2 regions of the Salipiger sp. CCB-MM3 genome follow, and region 2 is predicted to be linked to the other one. Evidence: riboswitches for the same ligand, from Rfam matches in the RefSeq annotation. Region 2 holds a riboswitch; the other holds the start of a gene.

Region 1 (7,373 bases), 500 kb from region 2:
TGGCGGTGATCCTTGCCGTGTTCTTCGCCATCGTCGGCTTCATGCCGAACTACCTTGGCCACCCCGACAACTACATCGAGGCCAACCCGCTGGCGACGCCCGCGCACATCGTGCCGGAATGGTACTTCCTGCCGTTCTACGCGATCCTGCGTGCCTTCACCTCGGAAGTCTGGGTCGTTCAGATCGCCTCCTTCATCACCGGCGGTATCGTCGATGCGAAGTTCTTCGGCGTACTGGCGATGTTCGGCGCGATCATCGCGATGGCGCTGGCGCCCTGGCTCGACACCTCCTCGGTGCGCTCGGGCAAGTACCGCCCGCAGTTCAAGTGGTGGTTCTGGCTGCTGGTGATCGACTTCATCGCGCTGATGTGGCTTGGCGCCATGCCCGCGGAAGAGCCCTACGCCAGCTTCTCGCTGATCGGGGCGGCCTATTGGTTCGGCTATTTCTTCGTGATCCTGCCGCTTCTGGGCGTGATCGAAAAGCCGCTGCCGCAGCCCGCGACCATCGAGGAAGACTTCGAGGCGCATTACGGCAAGTCCTCGGACAAGGGCGCGACCGCGTCCACCCCGGCCGAGTAAGAGAAAGGACCCAAGAGTCATGTTCAAGAAACTTGCCCTTTCCGCCGTCACGGCCCTCGGCCTTGCAGCCGGCAGCGCTTTTGCTGCCGGTGAGGGTGGCCACGTCGAGGACTTCTCGTTCTCCTTCGAAGGTCCCTTCGGCGCCTATGATCAGGCCCAGCTGCAGCGCGGTCTGCAGATCTTCACCGAGGTCTGCTCGGCCTGTCACGGTCTGCGCTACGTGCCGCTGCGCACCCTGGGTGACGAAGGCGGCCCCGGCCTGCCCGAGGATCAGGTGCGCGCCTATGCGGCGCAGAACTTCGAAGTGTTCGACGAAGAGCTGGAGGACTACCGCCCGGCGACCCCGACCGACCACTTCCCGGTCAACAACGGCGTCGGCGCGCCCGACCTGTCGCTGATGGCCAAGGCGCGTGCAGGCTTCCACGGCCCGTATGGCACCGGCCTGTCGCAGCTGTTCAACGGCATGGGCGGCGCCGAATACATCGCCTCGATCCTCACCGGCTACACCGGCGAGACCAAGGAAGAGGCTGGCACCACCTTCTACGAGAACCACGCGTTCTCGACCGGCTGGATCGCCATGGCCCCGCCGCTGATGGGCGAGGATGTGGAGTTTGCCGATGGTCACTCGAACGAGTTGCACCACGAGGCGCAGGACATCGCGGCCTTCCTGATGTGGACCGCCGAGCCGAAGATGATGGCGCGCAAGCAGGCAGGCTTTGTCGGGGTGCTGTTCCTGACGCTGCTGTCGGTGCTGCTCTATCTGACCAACAAGCGCATCTGGCGCCCGCTCAAGCACAAGGCGGAGTGATCTTCGCTTGATGTGAATGGAAAGGCCCCGCTGTCTGGCGGGGCCTTTTGCTTTGGGGGGGCGCTGCGCTAAAGCCCCAGATACGCCCGAAGCGCGTCTGGCGGGGCGTCGAACAACTCGTCCGTTTGCACCGGAGGATGCGCCACGCCATCAGCCACGAGCACCGTCTCTTCGGCGAAGCGGCGGGCGTCCTGCGGGTCGTGGCTGACCAGCAGCACCAGCGCGCCCAGCTCGCCCGCCACCTCCTGCACCAACTCCAGCATCTGCGCCTTCAGCGCGGGTCCGAGCGCGGCAAAGGGCTCGTCCAGCGCGAGGATCGGCCGGGCCTGAAGCAGCACGCGCGCCAGTGCGGCACGGCTCTGCTGCCCGCCCGATAGCGCGCCGGGCTTGCGCGCCGAGAGCCCGCCGAGGCCGACGCGCTCGAGCGCCTCGTCCACCTTGCGTCGCTCATCCGCGGTCAGCCGCCCGCCGCCGGGGCGCAGCGCCAGCCCCAGATTGCGGGCGAGGCTCAGGTGCGGGAAGAGGTTGTTCTCTTGAAAGAGCATGGCCACGGGGCGCTTGTCGGGCGCCGTCGCGGTGATGTCCTGACCCTGCCAGAGCAGGCGGCCCGCCTTGGGCGCGAGGAACCCGGCAATCAGGTCGAGCAGCGTCGACTTGCCCGCGCCCGAGGGGCCGATGATCGCCACGCGCCGTGCGGGCGCCAGCGACAGGTCGGCCGAAAGGCTGTAGTCGCCCTCGGTGTAGCGCAGGGCCTCAAGTGTCAGCATTGGCGCGGCCTCCCCGGTCGCAGAGCCAGAAGGCCCCGAAGCTGAACAGCAGCAGCAAGAGCGCCGCGCCTGCCGCGGCCTGCATCTGGTAGGAGCCCATCAGCCGGTAGACCTGCAGCGGCAGCGTCGCGCGGTCGGGGTCGGCAAAAAGGGCGATGACGCCGAGATCGCCGATCGACAGCGCGGCGGTGAGCCCGGCGGCAAAGCCCAGCGGTCGGCGGAGCCGCGGCAGCAGCACAAGGCGCAGCCATGCGAGCGGGGTCAGCCCCAGGGCCTGCGCCAGACGTCCGTAATCGGCGCGCACAGCTTCGGCTTCTGGCCGCAGGATGCGCAGCGCGAAGGGCAGGGCGACCAGCGCGTTCACCAAAGTGGTGACGGGCAGCGCCAGCGACAGCGGATTGGCGAAGGGGCGGACGATCAGGAAAAGGCCGGTGCCCAGCACCAGCGGCGAGACGGCGATGCCCACGAGCCCCAGCCACTCGCCCCAGCGGGTGGACAGCGGCAGCGCCCAGAGCAGGCACAGGAGCGTCGAGGCCAGCGCCACGGTCAGCGAATTCCACGCCGCCTCCCAGCTGCTGGCGCCCAGTTGCACCAGCCCGGGCAGGCCGCGCGCCACCACCATGCCGAGCGGCGTCAGCAGGAAGAGCGCGGCGAGGGCGATCCACGCGATGTCCGCCGCCCGCGAGAGCCCTGCGCGCCCGTCCCAGCGGGTCACCATCCTGTCGAGCCCCGCACCAAAGCCGCCGCCGGTGCCAAGCCGCAGGGCGACCAGCCCCGCCGCCAGCGCCAGTGCCAGCTGGATCACCGACAGCAGCGCCGCGCGGCCGAGGTCGAAATCAAAGCGCACCGCCTGATAGATCGCCAACTCGACCGTGGTGGCGCGCGGGCCGCCGCCCAGCGTCAGCGCCACCGCAAAGCTCGACAGGCAGATTACGAAGATCACCGCGAAGGCCCCGGGCGCGATGCGCAGCACCATGGGCGCCTCGAGCGTGCGCAGCATCGCCCATGGCGAGAGCCCCAGCGAGGCGGCGAGGCGAAAGCGTTCGGCGGGGATCGCCAGCCAGCCCTGCAGCAGCAGCCGGGTCGCCAGCGGCAGGTTGAAGAACACATGCGCCAGCACCACGCCGTGCAGGCCGTAGATGCTGAAGGCGGGCAGTCCGACCCCTCGCAGCGCCACGTTGACCATGCCGTTCTGACCAAAGACCGCCAGCAGCCCCAGCACCGCCACGATCGTCGGCAGGATGAACGGCGCACCCAGAAGCGAGATCAGCAGCCCGCGCCCCGGAAAGCGCCGTCGTGCCAGCGCGCGGGCGACCGGGATCGCCAGCGCGACCGAGAACAGCGCCGAAAGACAGGCCTGCCAGAGCGTGAAGCGCAGTGCCTGCCAGTCGCTGGGGCCAAGGCTGCCCCAGCCACCAGCCCGCGCCAGCACCGCCGCGACTGGGCCAAGCACCAGTGCCAGCACCAGCCCGCCCGCGGCAAGCGCCGCGATTATTGCGAGAGGCCGCGACGCCATGCCTCGATCGCCTCATCCCGCAGCGCGGCGGCCTCGTCCTCGGAGTAGAACAGCACCTTGCTCGGCAGTTCGAGCTCTTTGAACCCTTCCGGCCAGTCCTCATGCGGCAGGGCGGCGGGGAAGGACCAATTGCCGGTGGCGATCATCTGCTGGAACTCGGGCGTCAGGATGAAATCCATGAAGTCCTGCGCCAGTTCCGGCTGATCACTGGTGGCAAGTTTCGCGGCCAGTTCGACCATGAAATAATTGCCCTCGGGGAAGATCAGCGCCTTCTTGGTGTGATCCTCCTCGGCGATGATATGATAGGCGGGAGAGGTGGTGTAGCTCAGCACCATGTCGGCCTCGCCATCGGTGAAAAGGCCGTAGCTTTCCGACCAGCCCTTAGTGACGGTGAGGATCTTCGGCGCCAGCTTGCGCCAGGCGTCTTCGGCCTCATCGCCAAACACCGCTTGGGCCCAGAGCGCCATCGCGAGACCCGAGATCGAGCTGCGCGGGTCTTGGATGACGATCTTCAGATCATCCGGCGCGTCGAGCAGCTTGGCAAAGCTGGTGGGCGGCTCGGACAGGCGGGTGGTGTCGTAGATGAAGGCCGTCTCGCCGTAGTTGTAGGGAAGGAAGGTGTCGTCGGTCCAGTCGATCGGCAGGGTGAGTGGCGAGAGGTCCACGCCATGCGGCGCGAAGAGGCCGCTTTCGCGGGCCTTCTTGGTCACATCGGTGTTGAGGCCAAAGACCACATCGGCCTCGGTCTGGTCACCTTCGAGCAGCAGGCGGGGCAGCAGGTCGCCGGGCTTGAACTGCAGATCGCAGCCGCAGCGCCCTTCGAACATCTCTTCGATCTTCGGGCCGGGGCCCCATTCCGAGACGACGTAATCGCCTGCGTAGACGGTCAGAACGGGCTCTTGCGCCAGCGCCGTGCTGGCAAAGAGACATCCCGCTGCAAAACTGATGGCCTTCATGGCATCCTCCAAATTTGCGGCGAGAGGGCAAGATGGGCCGGGGCGCGCGGTGCCTTGGGCCGTGACCTTCCCTCCGCCGGTGTTAACCGGGTCAGGTTCAACGGGTTCGCGTGTGTCGCATCTCAGCCGGCGCGGATCGCGCGGCACCCCGAGGTAGCGCAGACCTAGCCGGGGTCGGGGCCTCTGACAAGGGAATTGCGCGCGGTGCCCAGTGTCTTCCTGTGTCGTCCTGTGTCTCTGTTTGTTGCGGAAATTCCTTGAGACAGGGGCCGCGCTGGCCTAACAGGCTTGGCGAGCAGACCCCGCGGCCCGACACAGGAGACATCCCCATGAGCCTCAACACTTTCGGCCATCTCTTCCGTGTGACCACATGGGGCGAAAGCCATGGCCCGGCGCTTGGCGCGACGGTGGACGGCTGCCCGCCCGGCGTGAAGATTGACGAAGCCACGCTGCAGAGCTGGCTGGACCTGCGCAAGCCGGGGCAGAACAAATACACCACCCAGCGGCGCGAGCCCGACGCGGTGAAAATCCTCTCCGGCGTCTTCGAAGGGCAGACCACCGGCACGCCGGTGCAGTTGATGATCGAGAACACCGACCAGCGGTCCAAGGATTACTCCGAGATCGCGGCCAAGTTCCGTCCCGGGCACGCCGACATCACCTATTACCAGAAGTACGGCATCCGCGATTATCGCGGCGGCGGGCGCTCGTCGGCGCGTGAGACGGCGGCGCGGGTGGCTGCGGGCGGACTGGCGCGGGCGGCGCTGGCCGAGCTGGCGCCGGGCGTGTCGATCACCGGCTACATGGTGCAGATGGGCCCGGAGATGATCGACCGCTCGCGCTTTGACTGGGAGGAGATCGCGCGCAACCCGTTCTGGTGCCCCGATGCCGAAACCGCCGGGGGCTGGGCAGATTATCTCGACGGTCTGCGCAAGTCCGGCGACAGCGTCGGCGCGGTGATCGAGGTGGTCGCGCGCGGCGTGCCCGCGGGGCTGGGCGCGCCGATCTACGGCAAGCTCGACACCGATCTGGCGGCGGCGATGATGTCGATCAACGCGGTGAAGGGTGTGGAAATCGGTGAAGGTATGGCCGCGGCTGCGTTGACCGGCTCGGCCAATGCCGACGAGATCACCATGGGGCCGGATGGGCCGGTCTACAGCTCGAACCACGCGGGCGGCGTGTTGGGCGGGATCTCGACCGGCCAGGACGTGGTGGTGCGTTTCGCGGTGAAGCCGACGTCTTCGATCCTGACGCCGCGCAAGACGCTGACCGTGGACGGCGAGGAAACCGACATCGTCACGAAGGGCCGTCACGATCCCTGCGTCGGCATTCGCGCGGTGCCGGTAGGCGAGGCGATGATGGCCTGTGTCATCCTCGATCACCTCTTGCTGCACCGGGGACAGGTCGGCACCAATCGTGGTCAAATCGGCTGATCTGGGCGCCTCTGCCTCTGCCCCTACCACTGCCACTGCCACTGGCGCAGTCGCTTTTGCCTGTGGCGTTAGGCACGCCACGCAGTTGAGGCGCGGCGGCGTCAGAGCCGCTCAGCCCGGTCCGCAGAGACCCGCAAGAAGGCCCCGCCTTAGAACTCTTCCCAGCTCACGTCATCGCCCGCGATGGCGCGCTTCGGCGCGGGCTGGGAATGGGAAGCCGGAACCGAAGGCGGCGCAGGCTCGAAGCTTTCGATGGGCGCTGCCACCGGCGTGACATCCTGAGTTTCCGCAGCTTCGACGCCCATGAAACGATTGAGCTGCGTGGAGAGGCGTTCCGCTTCGCTGCTGAGTTGGTCGCTTGCGGTGCTGGTCTCGCCAACCATCGCGGCGTTCTGCTGCGTGACCTTATCCAGTTCGGCCACGCCCACGTTGATTTCCTGCAGTCCCGCCGCTTGCTCCTTGGCGGCGGTGGCAATCTCTGCGACCAGATCCGAGACCTCGCTGACATTGCGCACGATGTCCGAGAGCGCGGTGCCCGTCTGCTCCACCAAATGCCCGCCATCCTTCACCTGCTGCGAACTGTTGGACACCAGCGCTTTGATCTCTCTTGCCGACTCTGAAGCGCGCTGTGCCAGAGAGCGGACTTCCGAGGCGACGACCGAGAAGCCTTTGCCCGACTCTCCGGCACGGGCCGCTTCGACGCCCGCGTTGAGCGCCAGAAGATTGGTCTGGAAGGCGATGTCGTCGATCACGCCAATGATCTGGGTGATCTGGTCGGAAGAGGCGGCGATGGAGCCCATGGCCGTCAGCGCCTTTTCCATCACCGCGCCGCCTTCCTCGGCGCGGCGGCGTCCTTCGCCCACGCGGCGGTCGGCATCTTCGGCACGCTCTGCGGCGGCGCGTACGCTGGACGAGAGCTGCTCTAGCGCGGCGGCGGATTCCTCGAGCGTGGCGGCCTGCACCTCGGATCTCCGGGACATTTCGCGCGACATGGAAGATAGTTCCTGAGAGTTGCGCTGGACCGTGTCGGTGGAGGCGCGCAGCGAGGCGACAAGGCTGCTGATGCCCTGTGCAAGCGCATTGAAATTCTCGCACAGGCGCACGGCGCTGTCGCCCAGCAGACGCCAGTCGGTCGCGTCGAGCCTATGATCCGTGTCGCCGCGGGTCAGCCCGCCCATGGCGTCACCAAGGGCGCTGAAAAGCGCGAGCCTCTGGTCGTTGGCGGCCTGCTCCTCGGCACGGTCGGCTTCGGCCTGCTGCAGGCGGTCGCGCAGCGCCTCGAGGTTGCGGGCGATGGAACCAGCCTCGTCGCCGCGAT
Region 2 (7,373 bases):
CCGAATTGCTGGCGCTGAAGCCGACGGTGGTGCGCGGCAATGCCTCCGAGATCCTCTCGCTCGCTGGGGAGGCCAGTCGCGGGCAGGGCGTCGACGGGCGCGACGGGGTGGAGGCCGCCGAGGCCGCCGCCCGCGCGCTGGCGCGTCAGACCGGCGGCGTGGTGGCGGTGACCGGGGCGGTGGATTTCGTCACCGACGGCAGCCGTGCCGTGCGGATCGGTGGCGGCTCGCGGTGGATGCCGCTGAACACCGCGCTTGGCTGTTCGCTCACCGGCCTCTGCGGGGCTTATGTGGGGCTCGGCGGCGACCCGTTCGAGGCGACCGTCGCGGCGCTCTCTCATTACGCCGTGGCCGGAAGCCACGCGCATGAGGGGGCGACGGGGCCGGGCAGTTTCGCGCCCCGCTTCCTCGATGCGCTGCATGCGCTGACGCCCGAGGCGCTGGACGCCGGGGCCGATCTGCGCGTGCTGGAAGATGCCGCATGAGGCGCTTTGACCTGTCGGTCTATCTGGTGCTCGATCCCGGCCTCTGCGCCGGGATCGGCCTGGTCGAAACGGCGCGTCTTGCGGTGCAGGGCGGGGCCACGATGGTGCAGCTGCGCGACAAGGACGGCGGCACCGCGCGAATGATCGAGACCGGGCGGGCGCTGAAGGCGGCGCTGGCGGGCTCGGGCGCGCTGCTCATCGTCAATGACGACGTCGAGGCCGCGCGGGTGATCGGTGCGGACGGGCTGCACGTGGGGCAGGGCGATATGACCCCCGCCGAAGCGCGGGCGCGCGTCGGCCCGGAGATGCTGCTGGGGCTCTCGGTGGAAAGCCCGGACCTGGCGCGGGCGGCCCCTCCCGCGCTGGTGGACTATGTGGGGGCCGGGCCGGTCTTTGCCACCCCCACCAAGCCCGACCACAAGCAGCCCGTGGGCTGGGACGGGCTGGCGGCGCAGGTGGCGGCTTGCCCGGTGCCCGCGGTGGCCATCGGCGGGCTGAAGGCGCATCATGCCGCGCCGGCGAAGGACGCAGGAGCGCAGGGCCTTGCCGTGGTCTCTGCGATCTGCGGCCAGCCGGACCCTGCGGCAGCGGCGCGGGAGATTGCCCGCGCCTGGGCCGCGGCCTAGCCCCACATTTCGTGAAAATGGTGCAGCGGCCCGTGGCCGCCGCCCACCTCCAGCCGGTCCGACGCGGCCAGCGCGCCTTGCAGATAGCGCTTCGCCTCATCCACCGCCTCGGGCAGCGTCTTGCGTGGCAGCAGCGCGGCGATGGCGGCAGAGAGCGTGCAGCCGGTGCCGTGGTCGTTCTTGGTGGCGATGCGCGGCGCGCTGTAGCTGCGGGTCTGTCCCTGCCACCACAGAAGGTCGGTGCTCTCGGGGCTGCCGGTCAGATGGCCGCCCTTGAGCAGCACCGCCTCTGGCCCCATGGCGGCCAGCGCGGGCAGTTCTGTGGCCATCTCCTCGGCGCTCCAGTCCTCCCCGCGCGAGAGCAGCACGGCGGCCTCGGGCAGATTGGGGGTGATCAGCGTTGCCAGCGGCACCAGATCTGCGCGCAGCGCCGCCACCGCCTCGGGGTCGAGCAGCGCGTCGCCGCTTTTGGCTACCATCACCGGATCGAACACGATGCTGCGCGCGCCATGGGCCCGCAGGCGCTCGGCCACGGTGCGGATGATCTCGGCGTTGGCGACCATGCCGATCTTTACCGCGTCGACTCGCACATCGTCGAAGACCGCGTCGATCTGCGCCGCGACAAACTCTGGCGGCAGCGCCTCGACCGCGCGCACCCCGCGGGTGTTCTGCGCGACCACGGCGGTGATCACGCTCATGCCGTAGGCACGGTTGGCGCTGAAGGCCTTTAGATCGGCCTGAATGCCCGCACCGCCCGAGGGGTCGGTGCCCGCGATCGTCAGCACGTTGGGGATGCGGGGTGGCATACGGGAAGTTATGTCGGGGGTGGTCAAGGGCGCGGCCTCCATAAATGAGGCCGGCGAGGGCATGCGGTCAGCTCCACCTGTCCCTTCGCCGGCATGATCCGGATCAGGTTCAAAGGGTCACTGCGCCGCACGCATGCCAGCAGTATCTCAGCCCCTTGCCGGGACCCCCCTAGGTGTGGAGGACCCTAGCAGATGCGGCCGGGTGCGAAAGCCCAAAGGCTGGGGAGCGCTGGCGGGAGAGCCGGGGGCGCTGCCCCCGGACCCCCGGGATATTTGCGTCTAGACGAAGGGGCGGGCGTTACGCGCCCCAGGTTTTGCGCAGCACGCGCAGCCAGTTGCCGGAGCAGAGCTTTTCCATCAACGCGGCGTCGAAGCCATGGGCGGTCATGGCGGCGCGCAGATTGGGCAGACCGGCGATGTCGGTGATGCCCTCGGGCACCGTCGCGCCATCGAAATCCGAGCCGAAGCCGACGCGGTCCTCGCCGAGTTTCTCGATCAGATGATCGAAGTGGCGCAGCACCACGTCGAGGCTGCAGGAGGGATCCATCCGCCCGTCGGGGCGCAGGAAGGCCGAAGCGAAGTTGACGCCGACCATACCGTCGCTCTCGGCGATCATCGCAAGCTGGCGGTCGGTGAGGTTGCGCGCGTGCGGGGTGACCGCATAGGCGTTGGAATGGGTGGCGACCAGCGGCGCATCGGTCAGCGCGGCCACATCGTCGACGCCCTTTTCGTTGAGATGCGACAGGTCGATCATGATCTTGAGATCATTGCATTCCTTGACCAGCCGCTTGCCCGCTTCGGATAGCCCGTCGCCGATATCCGGCGTCGAGGGGAAGCGGAAGGGCACGCCATTGCCAAAGATCGTCGGGCGCGACCAGACCGGGCCGAGCGAGCGCAGCCCACGGGCGTGCAGCTCGTGCAGTTCGCTCAGGTCCGGGCCGATGGCTTCGGCGCCCTCGAGGTGCAGCACAGCGGCCATCTTGGGGCCGGTCAGCGCGACCTCGATCTCGGCGGCGGTGGTGCAGGGGGTGATGGCGCCCGCCTCGGCCAGCGCCTCGAAGGCCTCGACCCCCTTCCACGTGGTCTCCAGCGCTTCGGCATGGGGGATCATCTCGGGCAGCGGCAGGTCGTATTGCGGCTGCGCCATCGCGTCCATGTCGTCGCCCGACTTCGAGGGGCTGGGCACGAAGACCGCGAAGAAGCCGCCGCCAAACCCGCCCGAGCGCGCGCGCGGCAGGTCAATGTGGCCGCTGCTCAGCCCGCCGACCACGTCGCTGGCACTGACGGCCCCGCGCAGCAGGCGCAGCAGCAGATCGTTGTGGCCGTCAAAGATGGGCGGGGTCTGGGCAAGGCTCATAGGGGAACTTTCGCGAGTTGGAGGTCAGAGAATGAGATAGCCGAGGGCAAGCACCCATGCCGACAGCAAAAGCAGCATGCAGATCATGTAGCTGCCGTTCCAGCGCAGACCGACGTGGCGGGCGCTGACGTTGCCGAAACTTCCCACCAGCAGCGTGGTGGCGGTGAAGGGCGAACTGATGCCCCCCAAGGCCCAGCCCGCGGTGATCGACACCACGATGGCCTCGGGCGCGACGCCAAGCTCGGAGGCAGCGGGCACCAGCGGCGCGATCAGCGTCACGGCAAGGATCGGGTTCATGCCAAGCTGGCCAAGCAGCGGGATGATCCAGACGAAGCTGACCAGCACCAGCGCGGGCGGCAGGTCTTCGGGATGGAAGCCCGAGGCTTTGACCAGCGGTGCGAGCAGCGGCGCGCCGACGGTGCCGATGAAGCCGGCCATCATCAGCAGCGTCACCTCGCCGCGATAGGCGGGCAGTTCGGTGAAGGCGAAGGTGCGGGCGCGCTCGCGCAGCGGCGGATTGCCCTCGCGCTTTTGCAGCAGCGCCCATGCGGCGGCCATACAGGGCACCACCAGCAGCACCAGCGCGATGATGCGCAGGCCGGTGAGGCTTTGAAGGATCAGCACCGAGACCACCAGCAGACCCAGCAGGATCAGCAGCGGTGCCATCAGCGCCCAGCTGCCCTCGGGCGCTGCGCGGGGGGCGGGTGGATGCGACAGCTTGGGCTTGAAGATCGTGTCGAGCGCCCAGCCGGTCAGGGTGATCAGCGCCGAGGTGCCAATCGCCGGCAGCACCACAGAGCCCCAGCTGGTGCCCGGGATAAGCGCGGTGGTGATGGCGATGGAAAAGGACATGGGCGACCACGGCAGCGAGGCGACGAACCCGCGCTGGATCGCCAGCAGCATGCGGCGGGTGCGATGGGTGCGGATTTCCTCATCGGGCTCATCCGCCGCCGCGGCGGTGGCGAGGCTGCCGAGCAGCGCGATGGCCCCGTAGTTGAGCAACAAGGCGAAGGCCTGCCCGCCAAGCGTGAGCGCAAGATAACGCCGCCCCGGCGGCTGCAGCGCGAGGAAATTGCCCGCGGCACGGATCGAGCTGGCCTGCTGCGCGGCGCTGCGCAGCGTGGCGAGCGCGGCAAAGAAGGCAGCGATGAACCCGGCGGAGTGGAAGGCGTTCAGCAGCACCGGCTGCCAGCCTTCGACGCGCCAGACCAAGGCGAGGCTAAGCGCGATGGCTAGGGCCACGAAGAACCGCCGCCCCGGCGCGACCTGCGTCGCCAGCAGCGCCACCACCAGCGTCACGGCGGGGACCAATGCGTAATCGAGCCCGGAGGAGACCAGATGCCATTCCTTGAGGATGAGCAGACAGGTGATCAGGATCAGCAGGGCCCCGATCAGACGGTCGGTCAGGCTGGGAGGGGAGGCAGGGGTCTTCGACAGGCTTATGGGCACGTGTGGGGTCCAGTCTCGTGCGGGCTTTAGTCCGGACATAGACCACTGTTGACCGGCGAGGGCAATGCCCCTGCGTCATCGTCGCGGCGGGTGTTTTCCGGGGTGCCGCGCGCGCTGGAGAGGGGTTTCGCCTTTGGCGCAGGCAGCGCGCGCGAGAAAAGGTCCGGATATGCCGCCGCGATGGCGCCGTCAAAAAAGCTTCATGGAACCGACATGGAACTGAGTCCGAAGCGTCACAGCCTCGATACCGTTCGGGGCGACATAGCGCCCCGGACAGTCTGGGGGAACCATGCTCACCGTCGAGAAACTGACGAAGCGCTTCGGCGCGAACACCGCCGTGGACAACGCGAGCTTTACCGTCGACCGGCCGATGATGATCGGCATCATCGGCCGGTCGGGCGCGGGCAAGTCGACCTTCCTGCGGATGATGAACCGGCTGACCGATGCGACCGAGGGGCGTTTGCTGTTCGAGGGCCGCGACGTGCTGCAACTGAGGGGCGGGGACAAGCGCCTGTGGCAGTCAGACTGCGCGATGATCTTCCAGCAGTTCAACCTCGTGCCGCGCATGGATGTGGTGTCGAACGTGCTGCACGGCACGCTGGCGCGGCGCAGCACGCTGTCGACCATGTTCAACCTCTACCCGCGCGAGGACGTGCACCGCGCCATCGACATTCTCGAGCGGCTCGGCATCGCCGGCCATGCCGCCAAACGCGCCGAGGCGCTTTCGGGTGGTCAGCAGCAGCGTGTCGCCATCGCGCGCGCCCTGATGCAGGACCCCAAGGTGATCCTCGCCGACGAGCCCATTGCCTCGCTCGATCCGATGAACGCGCAGCTGGTGATGGACAGCCTGCGCCGCATTCACGAGGAAGACGGCCGCATGGTGATCGCCAACCTGCACACGCTGGATACGGCGCGGCGCTATTGCGACCGGGTCATCGGCATGCGCGACGGGCGGATCGTCTTTGACGGCACTCCGGCGCAGCTGACCACCGGGGTCGCGCGCGACATCTACGGCGCTGGCGCCGATTTTTCGGAAAACGCCACCTCCACCGAAATCCGCGACCCGGTGGTCGCGGCGGAAATCCGGGCTGCGGAAGTCGCGGTCTGATCACCAGGGGCCCATCGGGACGGGTCCAATTCCTTATATGAGGGACAGAAGATGAAGAAACTGATCGCAGCCGCTCTGGCCAGCACCATGCTCGTGGGCGCAGCCCAAGCGCAGGAAATCTCCGAGTTCCGTCTCGGCATCCTCGGCGGCGAGAACGCCCAGGACCGTCTGGCCTCGAATCAGTGCTATGCCGAGAAGATCGCCGCGGCGCTTGGCGTCGAGGTGAAGATCTTCACCCCCGCCGACTACAACGGCGTGATGCAGGGCCTGCTGGGCGGCACCATCGACGCGGCTTGGATGGGCGCCTCCTCCTACGCCGGCACCTATATCGCCGACCCCGAAGCGGTCGAGCCGGTTCTGGTCAAGCAGAACGCCGACGGCTCCATCGGCTACTATTCGATCGGCTTTGCCCGCGCCGACAGCGGCGTGACCTCGCTCGACGACCTGAAGGGCAAGGAGTTTGGCTTCGGTGATCCGAACTCGACCTCGGGCTATCTGATCCCCTCGATCGAGATCGCCGAAGCGGGCTACTCGATGGAGCCGGGCGATTACTTCTCCGACGTCGTCTTCACCGGCGGCCACGAGCAGACCATCGTCGCGGTCAACAACGGTGACGTCGACGCGGGCGTGACCTGGGCCGACGGTCAGGGCAACTGGGAAGACGGCTACAACTCGGGCGCGCTGCGCAAGGCGGTGGACGCGGGCCTCGTCGACATGAACGATCTGGTGCAAATCTGGCAGTCGAACGTGATCCCCGAAGGCCCCTTCGTGATGCGCAAGGCGCTGCCGCAGTCGGTCAAGGACAGCGTTACCGAGCTGACCGCCAACCTCTGGGAAGAAGACCCCGATTGCGCCTACGGCGTGGCGGCGGGCGATGCCAAGGATTTCATCCCGGTGACCCACAAAGAGTATGAGTCGATCGTCGCGGCCCGCCGCTCGAAGATCAACTGATCGCAGACCACCTAAGGGGCCCCGCCGATGCGCGGGGTCCCTTTACGTTTCCCGGACCGCTGCCGCCCGAATGCGCCGCCCCAGACGGGGCGAGCCCGGGCCGGGCGCGGGCCAGCCGCAGGACCGCCGCATGACCCAATATCCCGATGCCCCCCATGATCCGCGCGCCAATTACCTCGCGCTGATGGCCCGCAAACGCCTTTACGGTGGGCTGACGCTTGCGATTTTCGCGCTGCTGATGATCTCGGGCTTCACGCTGGCCGACAGCCGCAACGCGGGCGGCTTCTGGGACGGGCTGCCGCAAATCTTTGACTTTCCCGCCGACGTCCTGCGCGACACGCTGCCCAAGCTCGACCGGCTGCCGGGGCACCTTGTCGAATATTTCCCGGCGCTGGTGGAGACGATCAATATTGCCGCCTGCTCGACGCTGATCGGGGCCGCGGCGGCGATGATCCTGTCGCTGCTCTCAACCCGCGGGCTGGCGCGCTGGCCGCGGCTGATCCCGATTTTCCGCCGCGTCATGGATATCCTGCGCGCGGTGCCCGAGATCGTCATCGCGCTGGTGCTGATCTTTGTGCTGGGCGGCGGGCC

What was found. A riboswitch is a leader RNA that binds a small molecule or an ion and turns the genes downstream of it on or off. The one in region 2 is predicted to bind thiamine pyrophosphate.
Region 1: linked by a shared signal. The riboswitch ahead of AYJ57_RS05660 (thiamine ABC transporter substrate-binding protein) and the one ahead of thiD (bifunctional hydroxymethylpyrimidine kinase/phosphomethylpyrimidine kinase) in region 2 are both predicted to bind thiamine pyrophosphate.

The regions. Positions count from the first base shown of each region.
Region 1 is NZ_CP014595.1:1,159,884-1,167,256, reverse strand. Features, by position in the region: gene petB (cytochrome b) at 1-578, shown strand, start outside; gene AYJ57_RS05675 (cytochrome c1) at 598-1,386, shown strand; gene AYJ57_RS05670 (thiamine ABC transporter ATP-binding protein) at 1,455-2,153, opposite strand; gene AYJ57_RS05665 (thiamine/thiamine pyrophosphate ABC transporter permease ThiP) at 2,140-3,669, opposite strand; gene AYJ57_RS05660 (thiamine ABC transporter substrate-binding protein) at 3,645-4,625, opposite strand; TPP riboswitch at 4,677-4,786, opposite strand; gene aroC (chorismate synthase) at 4,955-6,055, shown strand; gene AYJ57_RS05650 (methyl-accepting chemotaxis protein) at 6,205-7,373, opposite strand, start outside.
Region 2 is NZ_CP014595.1:658,129-665,501, reverse strand. Features, by position in the region: gene thiM (hydroxyethylthiazole kinase) at 1-485, shown strand, start outside; gene thiE (thiamine phosphate synthase) at 482-1,111, shown strand; gene thiD (bifunctional hydroxymethylpyrimidine kinase/phosphomethylpyrimidine kinase) at 1,108-1,917, opposite strand; TPP riboswitch at 1,980-2,098, opposite strand; gene AYJ57_RS03240 (dipeptidase) at 2,216-3,274, opposite strand; gene AYJ57_RS03235 (hypothetical protein) at 3,299-4,723, opposite strand; gene phnC (phosphonate ABC transporter ATP-binding protein) at 5,013-5,831, shown strand; gene phnD (phosphonate ABC transporter substrate-binding protein) at 5,883-6,782, shown strand; gene phnE (phosphonate ABC transporter, permease protein PhnE) at 6,913-7,373, shown strand, end outside.